One region of the Kocuria sp. LUK genome, then DNA from elsewhere that is predicted to be linked to it. Evidence: predicted binding sites of a transcription regulator. Region 1 holds the regulator's gene; the other holds the start of a gene.
The links. The regulator LexA, encoded in region 1, represses DNA repair genes until DNA is damaged. The targets are predictions, from matches to a motif close to TCGAACANNTGTTCGA.
Positions count from the first base shown of each region.

Region 2: LQU92_RS00450 (DNA polymerase III subunit alpha) is a predicted target of LexA. The motif match lies at 2,631-2,646, and genes of this name have one in related genera.

Region 1 covers NZ_JAJMZI010000003.1:475,970-487,210, reverse strand. The annotation lists gene rpmI (50S ribosomal protein L35) at 90-284, opposite strand; gene infC (translation initiation factor IF-3) at 422-1,243, opposite strand; gene LQU92_RS07770 (DUF503 domain-containing protein) at 1,603-1,899, opposite strand; gene LQU92_RS07765 (DUF1844 domain-containing protein) at 1,997-2,422, shown strand; gene LQU92_RS07760 (SseB family protein) at 2,459-3,319, opposite strand; gene priA (bifunctional 1-(5-phosphoribosyl)-5-((5-phosphoribosylamino)methylideneamino)imidazole-4-carboxamide isomerase/phosphoribosylanthranilate isomerase PriA) at 3,316-4,068, opposite strand; gene LQU92_RS07750 (hypothetical protein) at 4,182-4,343, opposite strand; gene hisH (imidazole glycerol phosphate synthase subunit HisH) at 4,340-5,113, opposite strand; gene hisB (imidazoleglycerol-phosphate dehydratase HisB) at 5,110-5,727, opposite strand; gene LQU92_RS07735 (histidinol-phosphate transaminase) at 5,883-7,007, opposite strand; gene LQU92_RS07730 (hypothetical protein) at 7,017-7,640, opposite strand; gene LQU92_RS07725 (LysM peptidoglycan-binding domain-containing protein) at 7,876-8,226, opposite strand; gene lexA (transcriptional repressor LexA) at 8,559-9,296, shown strand; gene LQU92_RS07715 (ATP-dependent DNA helicase) at 9,386-11,241, opposite strand, start outside.
Region 2 covers NZ_JAJMZI010000001.1:82,529-93,769, reverse strand. The annotation lists gene LQU92_RS00450 (DNA polymerase III subunit alpha) at 1-2,622, opposite strand, end outside; gene LQU92_RS00445 (MOSC domain-containing protein) at 2,867-3,442, opposite strand; gene LQU92_RS00440 (hypothetical protein) at 3,592-4,425, shown strand; gene LQU92_RS00435 (TIGR03885 family FMN-dependent LLM class oxidoreductase) at 4,438-5,403, opposite strand; gene LQU92_RS00430 (fumarylacetoacetate hydrolase family protein) at 5,429-6,262, opposite strand; gene LQU92_RS00425 (DUF6504 family protein) at 6,378-6,701, opposite strand; gene LQU92_RS00420 (GNAT family N-acetyltransferase) at 6,988-7,494, shown strand; gene LQU92_RS00415 (TerC family protein) at 7,775-8,854, shown strand; gene LQU92_RS00410 (winged helix-turn-helix domain-containing protein) at 9,112-9,477, shown strand; gene LQU92_RS00405 (pyridoxamine 5'-phosphate oxidase family protein) at 9,725-10,156, opposite strand; gene LQU92_RS00400 (SOS response-associated peptidase) at 10,392-11,216, opposite strand.

The sequences.
Region 1 (11,241 bases):
GCGTACTCCTTCACTTGGGTCCCGGCCGCGGGGCCGGGAAGTCTGGTGGTGCGGGGCGGGGAGGGGCCTCCCCGGAAGAGGTGCGGGCCTTACTTGCCCAGCATCTTCTTGATGACCTTGGCCTCGCCCGGGGTCACGATCTGGTCGGAGGCCAGACGCCGGGTGAGGCGGGAGGACTTGTGCTCCAGGTAGTGGCGGCGGTTGGCCTGCTGGCGCTTGACCTTGCCGGTGCCGGTGAGCTTGAAGCGCTTCTTCGCCCCGCTGTGGGTCTTCATCTTCGGCATGTGAGCCGCTCTCCTTGTGAGTCGTCCGGCGGGTTCCCGCCGGAGGGCACGACGACGTCCGTCGCACCTCAACGGTGCCCCCGGGCACGGCCGTGCGGCCGCCCGCCCGGGGGCGCTGTCAGATCTTGCGGGCCGGCTCAGGCCCCCGGGCGCGGGCCCGGCGTCGGACGGCCGGGCTTGGGCGCCGGTGCCGGAGCCTTGGCCTCGGCCGGCTGCTCGACCGGGGCCGGCTGCTCGGGCTCCGGGGCCGCCGCGGGGGCGGCCTGCGCCGGCTGCTCGGGCTCCGCGGCCGCCGCGGGGGCGGCCTGCGCCGGCTGCTCCGCCTGCTGCCGCAGCTCGGCCGGGAACGCGTCCCCGATCGACTGGGTGACGGGCTCGGCGGAGGAGGTGTCGAGCTTCTCCTTGGCCTTGCGGTCGTTCTCGGCGCGGGCCTCGTCGCGCTGCTTCTGGCGGCGCGCCTCGGCCTTGGCCTCGGCCTTGTTCTTGAGCGGGCCCACGACCATCACCATGTTGCGCCCGTCCACCCGGGGGCTGGACTCGACGGAGCCGAGGTCGGCGACGTCGTTGGCGAAGCGCTCGAGCAGGCGCACGCCCATCTCGGGGCGCTGCTGCTCGCGGCCGCGGAACTGGATCATGGCCTTGACCTTGTCCCCGGCGGAGAGGAACCGCCGGGCGTGGCCGACCTTGGTCTCGTAGTCGTGCGTGTCGATCTTCAGGCGGAACCGGACCTCCTTGAGGACCGTGTTCGTCTGGTTCTTGCGCGACTCACGGGCCTTGACCGCGGCCTCGTACTTGTACTTGCCGAAGTCCATGAGCTTGGCCACCGGCGGCTTGGCGTTGGGGGCCACCTCGACCAGATCGAGATCCGATTCGCGGGCCAGCCTGAGCGCGTCCTCGACGCGGACGATGCCGACCTGCTCGCCAGCGGGTCCGACGAGCCGGACCTCGGGGACGCGGATTCTGTCATTGATGCGTGGATCGCTGATGCCGTGCTCCTGATGTGTCGCGTGATCGCCCGGAGGGCTCCGGGGACCTCATGGTTCGGTGTGGTCCGCAACGACGAAAGCCCCCGCTGCGGTCGGCAGGCGGAGGCTTCTTCGGACCGAAACTCCCCGAGGGGAACGCTCTTCGGCTCGCGGGACACCGGACACGGACGCGCACCGGCGGAGATGTCGCGCCCGCCGGGGCCTCGTGCGGACGATGTCGTCGCGGACCCGGCGGCCGAGGCCGGCGCGGGTGGGAGAAGTCTCCACTTGCACACTGCCGGACAGTCTAGCGCACCCGGGGGCGGATCGGAAAGCGCGGGCGCGCCGCCGCGTCAGTCCTCGTCGCTGCGGCGCAGCCCCCGCCGGGCCGAGAGCAGCTCCAGCTCGGGGCGGGCGGCCACGAAGCGCTCGAGCTCGTCGAGGACCTCCACGACCCGGGCGCGCTCCCCCGCGACGAGGCCGGCCCCCACGAGGGCCCGCCGGTGCAGGTCCGCGTGCCCGGCCTCGGCCGCGCTGACCGGGAACCGGCGGCGCAGCTCGGCCACGAGGGGGCGCACCACCGAGCGCTTGGCCTTGAGGGAGTGCACGTCCCCCAGCAGCAGGTCGAACTCGATCCAGCCGATCCACACGCGCCGCTCCTCCCGTCCCGGCCGGGGCCCGGCCGCTGCCTGCAGGATAGGCCGCTCCCGGCCCGGGCGGCGGGCCACGGTGTGGCAGAGTGGGACCATGACTTCCGAGAACACCTTCCGCTTCGACGACGGCGCCGGCGACGGCGCCGAGCAGCCCGCCGCGCAGGCGGTCCCCGAGGACACGGTGCGGGCGGTCGACGAGCAGATGCGCGACATCGCGGAGGTCCCGGCCATCGAGGTCATCACCACCGCCGCCGTGCACCTGATGAGCGCGGCCGCCGTGAAGTGCGGACTGGCCGCGGGCGAGGACGCCCAGGAGCTCAAGGACCTCGACGAGGCCCGCAAGCTGATCACCGCGCTCGCCGGCTTCGTCACCGCCGCGGCCCCGGAGATCGGCTCGCAGCACGCCGCGCCGCTGCGCGACGGCCTGCGCACCCTGCAGCTGGCCTTCCGCGAGGCCTCGGCCTATCCGGACAAGCCGGGCCAGGGCCCGGGTGAGAAGTACACCGGCCCCGTCAGCTGAGCCGGCGCGGGCCCCGCGCCCCGTCCCGGACCGCGCTCAGGCCCGCTCGGCGGCCGTGAGGCGCACCTGCAGCGAGTCGACGTCCTCGGCGAGGGCGCGCTCCGTGCTGAGCCGGGCCTGGAGGCGGGCCACGACGTCCTCGAGCGCCGCCCGGTCCAGCCCGGCGCGCAGGGCCAGGACGACGGCGAGCTCCGGGCCCGTGCCGCCCCCGGGCACCGCGGCGCCGTCGGCCGCGCGGGCCGCCACGCCGTCCCCGGGGGCGGTGCTCGCCGAGACCACGCCGGGCAGGCCCGCGGCCGCCCGCTGCACCGCCTGGGCCACCTCGGCGCTGCGGTAGGAGGGGACCCACTCCCGGCCCTGGGCGAGCGCCCACAGCGCCGGGCGGCGGACCACGAACGGGGCGGCCGAGCCGGGGTCCAGGACCAGCAGCTGGGTGCCGTCCTTGACGGCCGCCACCGCCGCCCGGCGGGCGTCGGTGGCGACCGGGCGGGCCCCGGCGTGCCACGCCGTGAGGGCCTCCGTCGAGGTGAAGGTGGGGAGCACCTGCCGGCCGTCGGCGGCGCGCAGGGTCACGAGGGCCATGTCCGCCTCCTTGTCCGCCACGAGCCCGTCCTCGGTGCGGGTCGAGGACGAGACCTCGGCGACGACCGGGACGAACAGGCGTGCGCCGGCCAGGGCGGCCACGACCGCGGACTCGTCGCCCTCCCCCGTCCGCAGCGCGGCCAGCGCCGCGAGCACGGCCGGGGCGGCGGCGCCGTCGTCGTCGGGGAACCGGTGGGTGTGGCTGGTGCCCTCCCCCAGGTTGCGTCCCGCCCAGGCCTGCCCGGCGGTGTCCGCGGTGCCGCCGGCCCCGCGCAGCTGGGCGGCGATGTGCTCCGGCAGCGGGCGCTGCGTCACCGCGCCCCCGGGCGGCCGGCGGTGTCGAGGGCCTGCTCGAGGGTGAAGCGGCCCGCGTAGAGGGCCTTGCCCACGATGGCTCCCTCGACCCCGGAGGGGACCAGGGTGCGCAGGGCCGCGAGGTCGTCGAGGGAGGAGATCCCGCCGGAGGCCACGACCGGCTTGTCGGTGCGGGTGGCGACCTGCTCGAGCAGCCCGAGGTTGGGGCCGCGCAGGGTGCCGTCCTTCGTGACGTCGGTGACCACGTAGCGGGCGCAGCCGTCGGCCTCGAGGCGGTCGAGGACCTCCCAGAGGTCCCCGCCCTCCTCGGTCCAGCCGCGGGCCGCCAGGGTGGTGCCGCGCACGTCCAGGCCCACGGCGATGACCTCGCCGTGCTCGGCGATCACCTTCGAGGTCCACTCCGGGTTCTCCAGGGCCGCGGTGCCCAGGTTGATCCGGGCGGGCCCGAGGGAGAGGGCGCGCTCGAGCGAGGCGTCGTCGCGGATGCCCCCGGACAGCTCGACCTTCAGGTCGAGCTCGGCGGCCACGCGGCGCAGGACCCCGGCGTTGTCGCCGCGGCCGAAGGCGGCGTCGAGGTCGACGAGGTGGATCCACTCGGCCCCGGCCTCCTGCCAGGCGAGGGCGGCCTCGAGCGGGTCGCCGTAGCCGGTCTCGGAGCCGGCCTCGCCCTGGACGAGGCGGACGGCCTGGCCGCCGGCGACGTCGACGGCGGGCAGCAGCTGCAGGCGGGGGGTCTCGCTCAGGGGCATGGGGTCCTTCTTCTCGGTCGGTGGTCGGTCCCCGCCCGGGCGGGCGGGGCGTGCGGTGCGGGCCGGACGGCCCGGGGTGCCCGGCGGGACCGGGCGGGACGGTGGGGTGCGGGTCAGCGGCCCTGCTGCCAGGCGAACCAGCCGTAGCCGATCAGCCCGGCGGCCGCGAGGGCGAGCAGGACCACGGTCCAGGCCGGCTTCTTCTGCTGGTGGAAGGAGATGGCCCCGCCGGCGACGAACGCGCCGAGGGCCATGACGACGACGGCGGCGCTCACGCCGGGGCCTGCCCCGGGCGGTCGGCGGGGCCGGGCCGGTCCGCGGGCTCGTCGGCGGCGGCCAGCGGGTCGGCGGCCACGAGGTCGTCGAGCCGGCCGGTGCGCGGCAGCGTGGCCAGCCAGTTGCGCAGCAGCCGGATCCCGGCGGTGGAGGACTTCTCCGGGTGGAACTGGGTCGCGCACAGGGCGCCGTTCTCCACGGCGGCCACGAACCGGCCGCCGTGGTCCGACCAGGTCACCTGCGGGGGGCGCATCCGCTCGATCGACTGGGGGAAGTCCCAGTGCTGCACCCCGTAGGAGTGGACGAAGTAGAACCGCTCGTCCTCGATGCCCTCGAACAGCACGCTGCCCTCGGGCGGCTCCACCGTGTTCCAGCCCATGTGCGGGACGACCTCCGCGCGCAGCCGCTCGACGGTGCCGGGCCACTCGCCCAGGCCCTCGCTGTGCTGTCCGTGCTCCACGCCGGCGTCGAAGAGCACCTGCAGGCCGACGCAGATGCCCAGGACCGGGCGCCCGCCGGCGAGGCGGCGGCCGATCAGCCGGGGGGCGTCCACGGCGCGCAGCCCGTCCATGACGGCGGCGAAGGCGCCGACGCCGGGGACCACGAGGCCGTCGGCGTCGAGCACGGCGCGCGGGTCGGCGCTGAGCACCACGTCGGCGCCGGCCTCCTCGAGGGCGCGCACGGCGGAGCGGACGTTGCCGGCCCCGTAGTCGAGGACGGTCACGGTGGGGCGGGCCCGGTCCCGGGCGCCGGGGATCGGCTCGCTCACAGCGCTCCCTTCGTGGACGGCACGCCCTGCACGCGCGGGTCGGGCTCGACGGCCTGGCGCAGCGCGCGCGCCAGGGCCTTGAACTGGGCCTCCGCGATGTGGTGGGGGTCCCGTCCGGCGAGCAGGGTGATGTGCAGGCAGATCCCGGCGTGGTGGGCGAGGGACTCGAAGACGTGCTTGACCATCGACCCGGTGAAGTGCCCGCCGATCAGGTGGTACTGCTGGCCCTCGGGCTCGCCGGTGTGCACCGCGTAGGGCCTCCCGGAGATGTCGACCACGGCGTTGGCCAGGGCCTCGTCCAGGGGCACGGTGGCCTCGCCGAAGCGGCGGATGCCGGCCTTGTCCCCGAGGGCCCGGCGCAGGGCCTCGCCCAGGACGATCGCGGTGTCCTCCACGGTGTGGTGGACGTCGATGTGGGTGTCGCCCTCGGCCCGGATGCGCATGTCGATCAGGGAGTGCTTGGACAGTGCCGTGAGCATGTGGTCGTAGAACGGCACCGAGGTCTCGATGTCGTTGCTTCCGGTGCCGTCCAGGTCGATCTCGACGGTCACCGAGGACTCGCTCGTGCGCCGTTCGACGACGGCGCGGCGGGGCGCGGCGGGCTGGGTGCTCATCCGGTGGAACTCCTCGCGGGCGCGGGCGCGGCCCTCCGGCGGGAGGGCCGGACCGCTGGGGTGGTCGGGGCGGGCCCGCCGCCGGGCGGGCGGCGGGGTCCCCGGGGGTCTGCTCCCATGCTATCGGGCGCGGGCGGGCGCCCGGTCCCGGGGCGTCAGGCGCGCGACGGGGTGCCGGCGCCCTCGGCGACGACCCCGGCGAGGGCCTCCAGGAAGGCGGTGGTCTCGGCCTCGGTGCCCGCGGTCACGCGCAGGTGCCCGGGGATCCCGACGTCGCGCACGAGCACGCCGTGCGCGAGCAGGGCCTCCCACACGGCGCGGGAGTCGGCCATGCCCCCGAAGAAGACGAAGTTGGAGTCGGAGACGGCCGGACGCAGCCCGAGCTCCTGCAGGCCGGCGACGATCCGGTCGCGCTGGGCCTTGATGTCCTCGACGTTGGCCAGCAGGGACGCGGAGTGGCGCAGCGCCGCGAGGGCCGTGGCCTGGGTGACGGCCGAGAGGTGGTAGGGCAGGCGCACCAGGCGCACCGCGTCGGCGACCTCGGGGGCGGCCGCGAAGTAGCCCAGCCGGGCCCCCGCCAGCGCGAAGGCCTTGCTCATGGTGCGGGAGACGACCAGGCGCGGGCGGCCCTCGAGAAGGCTCAGCGCCGAGGCCGTGCCGGCGTGGGCGAACTCGGCGTAGGCCTCGTCCACCACGACCAGCGCGCGGTGGTCCTCGGTGGCCTCGTAGACGGCGCGGACCACGTCGAGCCCCAGGGCGGTGCCGGTGGGGTTGTTCGGGGAGCACAGGAACACGACGTCCGGGCGGTGCCGGCGGACCTGCTCGGCCGCGGACGCGGCGTCGAGCCCGAAGTCGGCGGAGCGCTCCCCCGCGACGAACTCCGTGTCCGTGCCGGCGGCCAGCAGCGGGTACATCGAGTAGGTGGGCACGAACGTCAGCAGGCGCCGGCCCGGGCCGCCGAAGGCCTGCAGCAGCTGCTGGAGGATCTCGTTGGAGCCGTTGGCCGCCCACAGGTGCTCGGCGCGCAGACCGTGGCCGAGGTAGCCGGCGAGCTCCTCGCGCAGGGCGGTGAACTCGCGGTCCGGGTAGCGGTTGAGCGTCCGGGCGGCCTCGGTGACCTCGGCGACGATCGCGGCGTGCACGTCCTCCGGCACCGGGTGGGTGTTCTCGTTGGTGTTGAGGGCGACGGCGACGTCCAGCTGCGGGGCCCCGTACGGGGTGCGGCCGCGCAGGCTGTCGCGGAGCGGGAGGGCGGAGAGGCGGTCCAGGTTCTGCGTCACCCGGACAGCTTAGACCTGGTCCGGGGATCCTGTCGGCCGGGACCGGGCGCCGGGCTGCTCGCCGCTGCCGGGCTGCTGCACCGGGCCGGCGCCGGCGACTCGGAGATCGATGGCGCCGAGCAGCGTGTGCAGATCCCTGGCTCCCTGCCCGTAGTCGACCACCGTGGTGCGCACGTGGGGCGTGCACCGCGCCTCGATCTCGGTCCTGCCCGGGTCGGCGGGGTGGAAGCGCAGGGTGATGTGCTCCCCCCACGTCTGCACGGTCGCCGACGCCGTCAGCCGGGCCCCGGCGCGGGAGAGCTCCACCACGGTGAACCGCGGCAGCTGCTCGCCGGTCCGGCGCACGGCCGCCACGACGTCCTCCACGGGTGCCTCGACACCGAGCCGGCCCCCGCTGCGTGCCGCCAGGGACCTGATCCCGTACGCCCCGTCGGGCCCGGGGGCACGTCGCCCGCCGAACAGGCCGAGGACCAGGCCCGTCGTCAGCAGTGCGGCCACCCCTGCCTCCACCACCCACCACCGCATCCCGGCCCAGGTGCCGACGAACGACAGGACCAGCGATGCGGGCAGGAGCCACAGCATCGGTGACCAGCGGAACCGTGCGGGCGGGGTCCGGGACGGGGACCGGTGCATGCTGCCTTCCACGGTGCTGGTCGTCGGGGGAACCGGGACGAGGGCCCGGTCGCCGCAGCAGGGACGTGCTCCTGCCGCCGACCGGGTGCCTCATGGGCATGCCTACCAGACGGGACGGCGGGCCGTGCGGATCCCGGGGTCGTGCCGGTGCCGTCCGCGGCGGCACCGGGGCGTCAGCGGTCCGTGGGACCGGGGCCGGCGGGCTCGCCCGCGCGCGGCCCGGGCCCGCTCGACCTCAGGCGGCGGGGACCACGAGCTCCTGGCCGGCGACGAGGGCGGAGCTGCGCAGGTCGTTGAGCTCGACGATCTCGTCCATGACGTCGCGCGGGTCCCGCTGCGGGTCGGCCGTCACGGCGAGGTCCCACAGGCTCTCGCCGGGGTGGACGACGGCGCGCTCGGTCCCGGCGCCGACGTGCGGGTCGCTGCCCGCGGACGCGGTGGAGGGCACGAGGAAGACCACGGCGAGCACGACGAGCGCGGCCGCTCCCGTGAGCAGGGGAAGCCCCACGAGCACGAACCGGCCGCGGCGGGTGAGGGTCAGCCGGGCGGCGTGCTCCCCGGTGCGGATGCTGGCACTGGCACTCATGGCATGAACTCCTTGACGGGCCCGCGGCGACGGGCGATCCTCGAACGGCTCTGCGATCGGCGGACTCGTACGAACTCCATTCGATCGAACACATCTTCGAACACCGACGGACCATGTCTAGCACGTGTCTGCGAACGGTGTCGACACTTGCTCGTACATGTGTTTGAAGACACCGGCGGACTCGCCTAGGCTGGGGGCAGGTCCGGGAACGGTCCGGCCCGGCGCGCACCAGGTGCGGCGGCCGACCGGACACCCAGAGAACCACCCGGGTCCGACATCGGAGTACGGCACGGGCCCGCCGGCGCCGACCGGACGGGAAAGGACGACGCGCAATGCCCCAGCTGCCCACCCCCGAGGAGCCCCGGGACCGCCCGGCGCGCACCCGGCGCTCCCGCGGCCTGAGCCCGCGCCAGCGCACCATCCTGGAGACGATCCAGCGCTCGATCGCCGAGCGCGGCTACCCGCCGTCGATGCGCGAGATCGGCGACCTCGTGGGCCTGGCGTCCCTGTCGAGCGTCACCCACCAGCTCTCCCAGCTCGAGAAGCTCGGCTACCTCCGCCGGGACCCCAAGCGGCCGCGGGCCATGGAGGTGCTCACCCCCCTGCAGCTGCGCGGCACGGCGGAGCCCGCCGGCGGCGAGCCGGCCGGGGCGCGCACGGGCGCGGACGCCGTGGCCGAGCTGTCGACCTCCGCCGACGTCACGATGGTCCCGCTGGTCGGCCACATCGCCGCGGGCGGGCCGATCACCGCCGAGCAGGCGGTCGAGGACGTGCTCGCCCTGCCGCGCCAGCTCGTGGGCCACGGCGAGCTGTTCATGCTGCGCGTCAAGGGCGACTCGATGGTCGACGCCGCGATCTGCGACGGCGACTGGGTCGTGGTCCGCCGCCAGAGCTCGGCCGACAACGGCGACATCGTCGCGGCGCTGCTCGACGAGGAGGCCACCGTCAAGACCTTCCGCCAGCGCGACGGCCACACGTGGCTGCTGCCGCAGAACACCCGCTACGAGCCGATCCTGGGCGACCACGCCACGGTGATGGGCAAGGTCGTCTCGGTGCTGCGCAGCCTCTGAGGGCCGCCCACCGCTGCGCGCACGGCGTCCGGACCCCTGCGGGTCCGGGCGCCGTCGTCGTTCCCGGCCGCACGGGCGGTCCGGGGGGCTCAGCCGGCCGGCAGGCGCGCCAGGGCCCCGAGGACCACCGAGCGGTCCGTGGTGGTCCACAGCGGGGGCAGCGAGGCGCGCAGGAATCCGCCGTAGCGGGCGGTGGCGATCCGCGAGTCCAGGACGGCGACGACGCCGCGGTCCCCGCCGGCCCGGATGAGCCGGCCGGCGCCCTGGGCCAGCCGCACGGCCGCGTGCGTGGCGGAGACCGACATGAACCCGTTGCCGCCGGCCCGCTCGGCGGCCCGGCTGCGGGCCGTGGCCAGCGGGTCGTCGGGGCGCGGGAACGGGATCCGGTCGATCATCACGAGCCGGCACGAGCTGCCGGGCACGTCCACGCCCTGCCACAGGCTCAACGTGCCGAACAGGCTCACCGCGGGGTCCTCGGCGAACTCCTGCACGAGCCCGGCCAGGGAGGCGTCGCCCTGGCACAGGATCGGCAGCTCGGTGCGCTCCCGCAGCGCCTCGGCGGCCTCCTCGGCCGCGCGGCGGGAGGAGAACAGGCCCAGGGCCCCGCCGCGGGAGGCCTCCAGCAGGGCGAGCATCTCGTCGAGCTGCGCCTCGGTGAGCCGGCGCCCGGGCTTCTCCAGGTGCCGGGCCAGGTAGAGGATGCCCTGCCGGGGGTAGTCGAAGGGGCTGCCGACGTCGATGCCCTCCCAGCGGGGGGCGCCCTCGCCGCGCAGGCCCAGCGCCCCGGCGGCGGCGTCGAAGGAGGAGCCCACGGACAGGGTCGCGGAGGTCAGCACGACCGTGCGGCCGTCGAACAGGCCCTCGCGCAGCGTGCCGGCCACCGACAGGGGGGCCACGTGCAGGGTCGCGGGATCGGTGTCCTCCGCGGGCACCCACCCGCGGCCCGGCTCCCAGCCGCCCTGGCGGGAGAGCCACAGCACCTCGCGGGACCCCTCGGCGGCGAGCACCCGCTCGGCGAGCTCCAGGACGTCGCTGACGCGGGAGCGGGCCATCTGCCGCCCGGCGTCGGCGTCCTTCTCCGCGCCCTGCCCGGACTTCGACTCGGTCAGCGCGGTGCGCGCGGCGTCGCGGACCTGGGCCACGGCGGCGGCCTGGGCGTCGGTGAGCCCCCGGTGCAGCAGCTCGGCCGGGGCGCCCAGCAGGGCCGCCTCGAGGGCGGCCGCCCCGGCACCGAGGGCGTCGGGGCTCGCGGAGGTGTGCTTGCGCAGGGAGCTCGCGGCGGCGCGGACCATGGCCGCGGACAGCTGCCCGGTCACGGCCCCGGTCACCCGGTCCTGCAGCTCGTGGGCCTCGTCGATGACCACGACGTCGTGCTCGGGCAGCACCGTGACGCCCTCGAAGGCGTTGATCGCCAGCAGCGCGTGGTTGGTGATGACCAGGTCGGCCTCGCCGGCGCGCTGCTTGGCCAGCTCGGCGAAGCACTCCTCCACGAGCGGGCAGCCGCGGCCCAGGCACTCCTTGGCGGTGACCGAGACCTGCCGCCAGGCCTTGTCCGTGACCCCGGGCACGACCTCGTCCCGGTCGCCGGTCTCCGTGGACCGGGCCCACTCGCGCAGCCGCTGCACCTCCTGGCCGAGCCGGCCCGCGGCGGGCTCGGCCTCCGCCGGTCCGGGGTGCGGTGCGGCGTCGGGCAGGGCGAACAGGGCTCCGGGCTCGTCCTCGGAGGGGTAGCCGCCCTCGAGCTTGTGCAGGCACGCGTAGTTGCTGCGCCCCTTGAGCAGGGCGACGTCGAGCTCGCGCTCGAGGCGGCCCTCGAGGGCGCTCAGCAGCCGGGGCACGTCCCGGCCCACGATCTGGGCCTGCAGCGCGAGGGTCGCGGTGGCCACGACCACGGGCTTGTCCGCCCGCTGCGCGTGGGCCAGCAGCGGGGCGAGGTAGGCCAGGG
Region 2 (11,241 bases), on a different contig from region 1:
GGTGAGGGCCATCCGCACGCCGAGGCGGGACGGGTCGTCGTCGAGGCGCTCGACGCGGTAGTGCTCGTCCGAGCGGTCGACGTCCACGGGCAGGACCGGGATCCCCATCCGCCGCGCCTCGCTCACCAGCAGCCGCTTGGGGTACATCCCGGGGTCGTGCTCCCACAGCCCGGCCAGGAACGCCTCGGGGTGGTGGGCCTTCAGCCACGCGGACTGGTAGGTGGGCACCGCGAACGCCGCCCCGTGGGCCTTGCAGAAGCCGAACGAGCCGAACGCGGCGAGGATCCCCCACACCCGGTCCACGACGTCCGGGGGGACGCCCCGGTCCCGGGCGCGCTCGCGGAAGAGGGCCTCGACCCCGGCCTCGCGCTCGGAGCCCAGCCGCCGGCGCAGCTCGTCGGCGCGCGCCAGGCCGCACCCGGTGAACGCGTCGAGGATCCGCAGGACCTGCTCGTGGAAGACCGTCACCCCGTGGGTCTCGGCGAGGATCGGGTCGAGGGCCGGGTGCACCGGTTCGGGGCGGGACCACCCGTGGCGGTGCTCGAGGAAGGGCCGCACCATGTCCGAGTGCATCGGTCCGGGGCGGAAGAGCGAGATGTCCACGATCAGGTCCTCGAACCGCTCCGGGGCCATCTTCCCGATGAGCTCGCGCTGGCCGGGGGACTCGATCTGGAAGCAGCCCAGGGTGTGGGTGGTGCGGATCAGCGCGAACGTCGCCGGGTCGTCGCGCGGGACCGCGTCGAGGTCCAGGCGGGGCCGGCCGGGGTGGATCCGGGCGATCTCGTCCACGGCGTGGGCCAGGGCGGACTGCATCCGCACCCCGAGGACGTCGAGCTTGAGCATCCCCATGGGGTCCATGTCGTGCTTGTCGAACTGGCTCATGGGCAGGCCCATGCCGCTGGCCTGCACGGGGGTGCGGTCCAGCAGTCGGCGGTCGCCGAGGATCACCCCGCACGGGTGCACGGAGATGTGCCGGGGCAGCCGGTCGAGGCGCTCGGTGAGGTCCACGAGCAGGTCCAGCTGCCGCTCCCGGGCCACCTGCTCGGCCAGCTCCCGCAGCTCGGGGCGCTCCGCCAGGGTCGTGCGCAGCGTGGCGGCGGGCAGGTTCCACAGCTGCTTGGCCACGGAGTCCACGGCCTCCGGGTCCAGGCCCAGGGCCAGGCCGGCGTCCCGGACGGCGCCGCGGGCCCGGTAGGCGTTCTGCATGCTCATCAGGCTCACCCGCTCCGCACCGAAGCGGGCGAAGACCTCCCGGTAGACCCGGTGGCGCTGGGCGGACTCGACGTCGATGTCGACGTCCGGCAGGGTCGAGCGGTCCCCGGAGAGGAAGCGCTCGAAGAGCAGGTCGTGCTCGAGCGGGTCCACCTGGGAGACGTCGAGCAGGTAGTTCACGAGGGAGGAGACCCCGGAGCCGCGGGCGGCGTGGCGCACCCCCAGCGCCCCGATCATCGCGGAGACCTCCGCGACGGTGAGGAAGTAGGCGGCGAAGCCCAGCTCGTCGATCACCCGCAGCTCCTGCTCGAGCCGCTCGCGCACCCGGGGGCCGTCCCGCCGGTGCGGGTAGCGGCGGGCGAGCCCGGCCTCGCAGCGGGCCCGCAGCTCGGCGGCGGCGGGCCGCTCCAGGCCCAGGACGGCGGCCTCGGGCACCACGGGCCGGCCCCAGCCGCAGTCCGCGACGGGGTCCAGCCGGGAGCGGTCGGCCACCCGCCCGGTGCCGGCGAGCAGCGCCGCGGTCCCCTCCGCGCCGAGGTCGGCGGCCCGGGCGACCTCGGCGGCCAGCGCGTGCATCTGGCGTGCGGGTTTGAGCCAGCCCTGCCCGTTGGGCTGCAGCGGCGCCGTGGCCCTCCCCCGGCCCCCGCGCGCCCCGGCGGCCCCCAGCGCCTCGAGGGGGGTCAGGGCGCGTGCGGCGTCGAGGACGTCGGCGGTCGCGGCCTCCGCGGGGGTCGCGTAGCGCACCGCGTTGCTGAGCACGGGAGTGAGCCCGGCCTCGAGGGCGGCCCGCAGCATCCGGGCCGCGTGGGGGGTGCTGCCGGCGACGCCGGGGGCGGTCAGGTGCGGGACGACCTCCACGGCGAGCGCCTCGGCGGGCAGCAGGGAGCGCCAGCGGGCGAGGGCGGCCCGGGCGCTCCGGTAGCGGCGGGCCGCGAGCGCACGGCCGACGTCGGAGTCCGGTCCCAGCAGGACGGTCAGCGCGGGGGTGCCCGGGGCGAGGAGGCGCGCGTGGGCGGCCAGGCGGCGGGCGTCCACCCCCACGGGGAAGGGCCCGCCGCGCCCGGGGCCGCGCCCGTCCCGTGCGCCGGGGCCGGCGTGGGCCGCGGAGACGAGCCGGCACAGGGCGGCGTAGCCCGCGCCGCCCGTGCCGCCGGCGGCGAGGACCACGACGCGTCCGAGGACCCGGCCCCGGTCGTCGTCGAGGAGGGCGAGGTCGGCGCCGAGGACCGGGTCGAGACCGTGCTCGCGGCAGGCGCCCAGGTGCTTGACGGCGCCGTAGAGCCCGTCCCGGTCGGTGCAGGCGAGCGCGTCCGCGCCGTCGGCGGCGGCGGCCGCGGCGAGCACCCGGGGGTGGCTGACCCCGTAGTGGGCGCTGAACGCGGTGGCGACGTGGAGGTGCGGGAAGCTCACCCCCTCATTCGAAGATGTGTTCGACATTAAGTCAATCGCAAACCGCCGTCGGGGGCCCGGTGCGTTCTGCGCGGCCCGGGGAGCCGGGACGGGCCCTCGCCGCGCCGGCCCCTCCCGGCCCCCGGACCCGGGGCGGGCGCCGTCCCGGGCGGCGGGTGCGGGGGCGACGGGATCCGGGCGGACGGTGCGGGGAGTGCGTGCTCCGGCCCTGGGCGCCGGGACGAGGGCGCCGGGAGGGCCGGCGCTAGGGCAGCCGGGAGGCCCGGCGCAGCACGGCCTCCCCCGCCCGCTGCGGCTCGAGCGGCACGGGGCTGTGCAGCACCGCCGGGCCGCGGCGGAGGGCCCCGTCCGTGAGCACCCGGCAGCGGATCCCGCCGCGCCCGCGCATCGCCGCGTGGGCGCCGGGGGCCAGCACCTCGTCCATCCAGGCGCAGGGGTGGGCCGCCCGGCCGCCCCGCAGGCGCACGGGGGCGCCGCCGGCCTCCAGGGCGAACTCCTCGCCCAGCAGCGGGGGCAGGTGCGCCCCGCGCAGCACCACGTTGCGCCGGGTCAGCAGCGGGTCGAAGGGCGCGGCGGCGCCCAGCTCGGCGGCCATCGCCTCGAGGGCCTCGACGGCGAGCAGGGTCACGGCCGCGTCCATGTGGGCGGCCCTCCCGAAGAAGCGGTCGCCGACGACGCCCTTGCCCGCCACGAGCTCGACCCGGTCGGCGTCCCGGGTGGGCACGTCGGCGGCGCCGTCGCGGGCCCTGCCGAAGTAGGCGTGCCCGGGCGAGACGAGCAGGTGCAGGATCTCCACGTCGTAGCGGTGCGGCGCGCTCATGCCCCCAGCATCCCACCCCACGGGCCCCGCAGCACGGGCCCGCGCCGCCCGCGACGTCCGGGGCCCGCCCCGCGGGTGCTCCGGGGCGCCCGCTCCCGTGCGCCCCGGGCCCGGAGGGGCGCGCTGCGATCCCGGCTAGAGTTCCTCCCATGGGCGAACTGCTGTACGAGTGGATGACGCAGCAGCAGGCGGCGGCCGCGCTGGAGGAGTACCGCGCCGAGCGCGGCCCGGCGTTGCGGCGGCTGCGGTCCTGGCTCGAGGCGCAGGGGGTCGCCCCCGACGACCTGCTGGACGGCACCCCGGAGTCCACGGCCCCGCTGTGGGACCGGATCACCGCGCGGATCACGGCGCTCGGCACGGACCCGCGCACCCTCGACGCCGATCCGACCCGGTCCCGGTGGCCGAGCTGGGCCCGCCACGGGAAGCTGGTGGACCCGCACCCGCCGGAGGAGTCGCTGGTGCTCGTCGACGGGTTCTGCGCCTACCTCGCCGAGGTGCTCACGGCCGCCGTGCCGCAGGCGCGCTGGCAGGTGGGCGAGCACCGCCTCGTCGACCACCCCTCGCTCAACTACCCGGTGCTCGCCGCCGGCGGCCACCAGGTCTTCCTGCCGGGGCTGCCGCTCTACAGCGCCTACCAGTCCGCCCACGGCCGCGACCCGATGGACGGGGACGCGATGCTGGCCCACGTCCGCCGGACGGCCGCCGCGCTGCGCGGCGGCACGGTGGCGGGCGGGTCCTCCGGGGAGCCGCTGGTGACGGTCGTGGCCGAGGTCGGCTGCTTCGACGTGGGGCTGCGCGCCGATCTGCCCGAGCGGCACCCGGCGCTGGTGGAGCGGCTGGTCGACGAGCTGTGCGAGCGCGACGGCGTCGTCTCGGTGCACCGCTACGGGCCCGCCGCCCTGGTCGTCGGCGTCCCGGAGTGGGGCGAGGTGCGCCTGAGGCCGTGGCTGAGCCTGTGGCTGGAGCGCAACCCGCCCCGCTGACCGGCGTCCCGCTCAGCCGGCCAGCTGCGGGAGCACCTCCTGGCCGAAGGCGTCGAGGAACGGCGCCTGCTCCCGGCCCACGTGGTGCAGCTGGAGCTCGTCGAAGCCCAGCTCGGCGTACTCGTGCAGCCACTGCGCGTGCCGGCCCAGGTCCGCGGAGACGTTGACCGCCCCGGCCACCTGCTCGTCGCCGACGTCCTGCTGGAGGGCCTTGCGCTCGTAGTCCTGGGGGGAGGCGAGCTCGGCCATGGTCACGGGGTCGAAGACGTTGGTGCGCCACTGGTCCCGGGCGATCGCCCGGGCCTGCTCGGGCTCGGGGGCCCAGCTCAGGTGCACCTGGAGCACGGTGCGCCCGGTGCCCCCGCCCTCCCGGTAGGCGTCCAGCATCCGGCGCAGGTCCTCGAGCGGCTGGTTGACGGTGATCAGCCCGTCGGCGACCGGGGCGAACCGGCGGGCGGTGCCCGGCGTCAGGGCGGGCACCAGCAGGGGCGGGAGCACCTCGGGGGCGCTCCAGACCCGCGCCCGGTCCGCGCGGAAGGGCTTCTCGCGGGTCACCTCCTCGCCCGCGTGCAGGCGGCGGACGACGTCGAAGCTCGCCTCGAGGAAGCGCTGCCGCTCCTCCTTGGCCGGCCAGCGCGGGGAGACGGGCCGCTCGTTGAGCCGCTGCCCGGTGCCCAGTGCCACCCAGACGCGGCCGGGGAACATCCGCGCCAGCGTGGCCGTGGCCTGGGCCGTGACCACAGGGTGGTAGCGCCGGCCCGGGGCGTGCACGAACCCGAACGGCAGCGCGGTGGAGGCCAGCGCCGCCCCCAGCCAGGACAGGGCGAAGCCCGCGTGCCCCTGCCGCGGGGACCAGGGCTCGAGGTGGTCCGAGCACATGGCGGCGGCGAAGCCGGCCTGCTCGGCGTGCCGGACGTCGCGCAGCAGCTGCTCGGGCGGGATCTGCTCGTGGGAGGCGTGGAAGCCGACGGTCGCCATGGGGTCTCCTCCGGTCGCGGTCGGGTCAGCGGGGCAGCAGGTCCTCGGCGGGGGTGCACACGTTGCGCAGCTCGCCGATGCCCTCGATCTCGGTGACGACCTCCTGGCCGTCCCGCAGCCAGATCCGCCGCGGCTTCTTCGCCAGGCCCACGCCGGCGGGGGTGCCGCAGGCGACGAGGTCGCCCGGCTCCAGGGTCATGAACCGGGTGAGGTACTCCACCAGCTGCACCGCGGAGAAGATCATCCGGTCGGTGCTGGAGTCCTGGTGGCGCACCCCGTCCACCGTGCAGCGCACGGCCAGGCCGGCCTCGGGGTCGACCTCGTCCGGGGTCACGACGACGGGGCCCACCGGGGTGGTGCGGTCGAAGTTCTTGCCCTGGAACCACTCGGAGGTCCGGCCCTGCCAGTCCCGCACGGAGACGTCGTTCATGATCGTGTACCCGGCGATGGCCGCCCGGGCCCGTCCGGCGTCCGCGTGGCGGACGGTCGTGCCGATCACCGCGACGAGCTCGGCCTCCCAGTCGATCTTCTCGGACTCCTCGGGCATGGCGATGGGGTCGACGGGGCCGACGAGGGCGTTGGCGTACTTGGCGAAGATCGTGGGGTGCTCGGGGATCTCCTGGCCGACCTCCTCGGCGTGGTCGTAGAAGTTCAGCCCGGCGCACAGGATCTTCCCGGGCCGCAGCACCGGGGTGAGCAGCTCCTCCGGGGCGGGGGCGGGCCCGGGCTCCCCGGGCAGGGAGAGGTCGCCCCCGGCCAGCAGCGCCCCCACGTCCGGGACGGGCAGGTAGACGGTCTCCCCCGCCTCCTGCCGGAAGGCCTGGGTGCTGCCGCTGCGGGCCACGGTGCCGAGTCTCACGGGTGCTGCCTCTCTGCCGGACGGGGCCGCGCGGGGAGCGCGGTCGGTGCGGGCGCCGCGCGGACGGCCCGCACCCCCGATCCTATGCACGGGACCCGCCGCGCGCGGGCCCGCCTCACGCGCAGCGCCCGACCCGGATCCCGGTCGCGCTCGTGGCCGCGAGCAGCCGCCAGCGGCCGGTGTCGAGGGTGTGGACGAGCTCGAGGGTGAGCAGCTCCGTGCGCGGGCCGAGCTGGACCTGCACCCGCCACATCTGCTGGTCGACGACCCCGGCGCCCCGCTCCCGGGGCAGCCGCAGGTCCTCCGCCCACCACGCCCGCCGCTCGTACCAGCGCACGGGGTCCTGGGCCACGCGGTAGGCCCGCCCGCGCCAGCGCACCCCCACCGGCACGCCCTCGGCGTCGCAGTCCACGTCCACGCTCTCCGTCAGCACTCCCACCACGGCTCCTCTCCCTCCGGCGGCGCCCGCCGGCCGGGCACCCTGTCCCCTGGAAGCTAGAACACCTGTGCGACAGGCTAAGCCGATGAGCCCTCCGCAGGGAACATGTGTTCACTGCCCGGAGCCTGCCGCCCGGACCGCGCCGGGGCGCCCGGAATCCGTGGACAACCCCGGTGAAATGGATACGCTGAGAGGACGGAGGACGCGCCCGCCGCGCCCTCCCTGACGCCCCTGACCCCTCGTCCGCCCCCGCCGGAGCAGCCGGCGTCGACCCACGGAGGCCCCCATGACCGGAACCATCACGCTGATCGCCCGCACCGTGGCGAACACCAGGCCGAACCCGGTGCCCACCCGCCCGGCCACGCCCGAGGACGCCGAGGCCCTGGCCCAGCTCTACTACTCCTCCTACGAGCAGGGCGGGGTCTCCAGCCTCGAGGAGGCCCGCCAGGTCGTCCAGGGCGTCTTCGCCGGCGAGTACGGTCCCTTCCTGGCGGAGGCCTCCCCCGTGGTCGCCGACGAGGACGGCACGATCGTCGCCGCGGCCCTGACCCTCGAGCGCCGCGTGGGCGACGGCGAGCTCCCGGACGCCCCGTACCTCTTCGAGCTGTTCACCGCCGCGTCCCGTCGCCGGCAGGGCCTCGCGGAGCAGCTCGTGCGCTCCAGCATGGACACCCTCTGCCACAGCGGCTACGACCAGCTGTGCCTGCGCATCGCCGAGGACAACGCCGCCGCGCTCGCGCTCTACCTCACCCTGGACTTCAACCGCTGGGTCCCGGAGGACGACGACTACTGAGCCGGCCACCGGACCGGGGGCGAGGAGGAGGCCCGGGACCCGCAGCGGGTCCCGGGCCTCCTCCCGTCCGCCCTCCGGCACCCCTTGTCCCCAACAGGCACCCCTTGTCCCCAACAGGCACCCCTTGTCCCCAACAGGTGAAGCGTGCTTCACTTGTTCGTGTCAGGGAGGGGAGTATCCCACCGTCGTCCCGTCGTCATTCCGGTCCCGTGCGGCCCGGCGGGACGGGCCCCGCGGGGCCGGGAGAGACCTCCGGTCGTCACGATCGGAAGGTCCTGCCATGGACGTCCCCCTCTGGATCTGGGCCGCGGTGCCCGTCTTCATCCTCCTCATGCTGGCCGTGGACCTGTTCGCCCACCGCCGCGCCCACGTCATCGGCGTGCGCGAGGCCGCCGCGTGGTCGGCGGTGTGGGTCGCCTGCGGCGTGGCCTTCGGGGCCCTCGTCTGGTGGGGCTGGGGCGCGGAGTTCGGCCAGCAGTACTTCGCCGGCTACCTCATCGAGAAGTCCCTGGCCGTGGACAACGTCTTCGTCTGGGCGATCCTCTTCAGCTGGTTCGCCGTCCCGCGCGAGCTCCAGCACCGGGTGCTGTTCCTGGGCGTGCTCGGCGCCCTGGTGCTGCGCGGGGTCTTCATCGCCGCCGGCGCCCTCCTGATCCAGAACTTCTCCTGGATCCTCTACGTCTTCGCCGCGTTCCTGCTCTGGACCGGGTGGCGGATGGTCCGCCGGCGCGACGAGCACCTGAACCCGGACCGGTCGGCGGTGCTGCGCACCTTCCGCCGCCTCGTGCCGATGACCGAGGCCTACCACGGGCAGAAGCTGCTGGTCCGCCGGGACGGCGTGCTGCTGGCCACCCCGCTGCTGGCGGTGCTGGTGCTGATCGAGGCCACCGACGTCGTCTTCGCCGTGGACTCCATCCCCGCGATCTTCGCCGTGACCGACGAGGTGTTCCTGGTCTTCACCGCCAACGCCTTCGCGATCCTGGGCCTGCGGGCCATGTACTTCCTGCTCGCCGACCTGATCCACCGCTTCGTGTACCTGAAGACCGGCCTGGCGCTGGTGCTGATCTGGGTCGGGATCAAGATGCTGCTCAAGATCGACCTCTTCTACATCCCCACCGGCATCTCCCTGGCCGTGGTCGCCACGATCATCGCCGTCTCCGTCGTCGCCAGCCTGCGGGCCACCCGCGGCCAGGGCCGCCGCTCCCTGCCGGTTCCGGCCGAGCCGCCGTTCCGGGTCGCCACCGAGGCCGAGAACGCCGCCCTCGAGCCCCTGCGGGCCCGGCGCCGCCCCGTGCGCGCCGGGCCCGGGAGGACGGCCGACCGGGATCCCGGCGCCCGCCGGGAGGAGGAGCGGCGATGACCGCCCTGGCCCCCTCCTCCTGCCGGCCGGTGGCCGCGGTGGTCACCGGCGGCCCCGAGGCCGCCGTGGTGGTCACCCCGGCGGCGGTGCCGCCGCCGACGCTGCGCTGCGGTGCCGGGACGGTGCCCGTGGCGGGTCCCGGGAACAGACCGCCCAGGTCCACCGCCCGGCCGGCCCGAGGGGACCGGCCGGGCGGGGAGGTCCCGGCCCGGCACGCCCGGGCCGGCGCCTCCCGGCCCCGCCACGAGAGGAGATCCGTGCCCACCTCAGACGACGCCGCCGGGCCCCCGGCGGGAGCATCCCGCCGCCCCGCCGGGGCGGTCCCGCCCCGGCGCCCGGCCTGGACGCTGCTCACCACCCACGGCCACGTCCTGCTGGCCGCGGCCCGCTCTCCGGACGCCCGGGTCGGGGAGATCGCCGAGCAGGTGGGGATCAGCGTGCGCGCGACCCTGTCCGTGCTCAAGGACCTCGAGGAGGCCGGCTACCTCACCCGCCACCGGGTGGGCCGGCGCAGCCACTACACCGTGGACCGGCGGCGGCACTTCCGGCACCCGGCCACCGCCGCCCACGAGGTCGGCGAGCTGCTCGACGTCCTGGCCGGCGACCCGCCGGGCACCGGCTGACGCGGGACGGAGCCCCTGCCCGGGACAGGACACCGCGCACCGGCGGCGCGAGCGCCGGAGAGACCGTGCCGCGAGGCGCGTGCCGGGCAGAGGAGGTCCCGGAAGACGCGTGCCAGAGCGCGAGCTGGAGCAGGCGCCCCCGGAGGCACGTGCCGACAGAGCGCGCCGGCAGCGGCACCGCGGCGCGGCCCGGCCGGCCCAGGGCTCAAGGCTCAGGGCTCAGGGCTCAGGGCTCAGGGCTCAGGGCTCAGAGCACGGTCTCCTCGCGCACCGGGGGGTCGACCGCGACGTCGACGAACCGCACCCAGCCCACCGTGACCTCCACGAGCCGGGTCGCGGCGGGGTCGTGGCCGCCGGATCCGGGGTGGCGGGACTCCAGCAGCCCGGCGGCGGCCCGCGCGGGCTCGCCCGCCAGCACCACGGCCTCGCCCTCGAGCTGGTACTCCTGGCCCGTGCCCGAGACCACCACCAGGGAGACCCGCGGGTCGGCGCCCAGGTTGGCGAACTTGCGGCTGGCCGTGTTGGTGCCGAAGACCAGGCGGCCGTCGTCGTCGGCCACGAGGTTGACCCAGGCGGACTCGGGGCAGGCGCCGGGGGCGTTGGTGGCCACGACGCCGCCGCCGTGGGTGCGGACGAAGGCCACGAGGCGCTCGAGGGTCTGCCGGTGGGCGGGGGTCATGCGGATCTCCTCCGGTCGGGGAACGGGCGCGGGGAACAGGACGGGGCGGGACCGGGCAGTCCAGCGGGGCGGGCGGGCGGCCCCGCTCGGGGCGGGACGGCGGGGCCGCCCGGCGGGGTCCCGGGCGGAGGCACCGTGCGGGGCCGGGGTCCGCGGCGGGCCGGGTCCCCGGTGCCGGCCGGGAGCCCAGGTGCCGGAGCGGGACGCCGGTGGTCCCCGGCGCCCGGCTCCGGGCTCAGAACAGCTCCTGCTGCGGGACCACGAGCTCCGGGGAGTTGTTGCGCACGTTGCCCACGGCGGGGTCCACGGGGTCGAGCACCCAGCGCGCGGCGACCCGGGAGGCCTCGGCGCGGACGAGGTCCACCAGCTGCGGGGCCTCCTCCTCCCCCGGGCGCAGCCAGTCGTCCAGGTGCTCCGGCGCCAGGGGGATCGGCATGCGGTCGTGGAGCTCGTGCAGCTGCGTCAGCACGGGGTGCTCCGCGGAGGGCTCGGGGGCGTCGGTGGTGAGCACCGAGCAGGACAGCAGCCAGGACCCGGTGCCGCCGCGGCCGGGCTGCAGGGCCCCGGAGTCCGGCTCCGCACCCTCGGGCACCCGCCACCACTCGTAGATCCCGGCGAACCAGATGGTCTCCTCCGGGTCGGCGGGATGGACGTAGTAGGGCTGCTTGCGCCCGCCGCGGCCCGGGCCGGGGGCCTTCTTCCACTCGTAGTAGCCGTTGGCCGGCACGGCGCACCGCCGGGCCCGCACGGCCTTGCGGAACGAGGGCTTCTCGAGGACCGTCTCGGAGCGGGCGTTGAACATCTTCGCCCCGACCGCCGGGTCCTTGGCCCACCCCGGGACCAGGCCCCACCGGGCCACGTGCAGCTCCCGGACCCGTCCGGCGTCGTCGCCCTCCCCCGCCAGGCGCTCGAGGACGATCGGCACGTCGGTGGTGGGCGCGGTGTTCCAGTTGGCCCGCAGGGCCGTCTCGTCGCCCCCGCCGAGGCTCTCGTCGGGCACGGCGCCGGTGGCGGCCACGAGGTCCCCCACCGCCCGCGCGATCACGTAGCGTCCGCACATAGCTGCCTCCTCGCCGGCCCCGCGG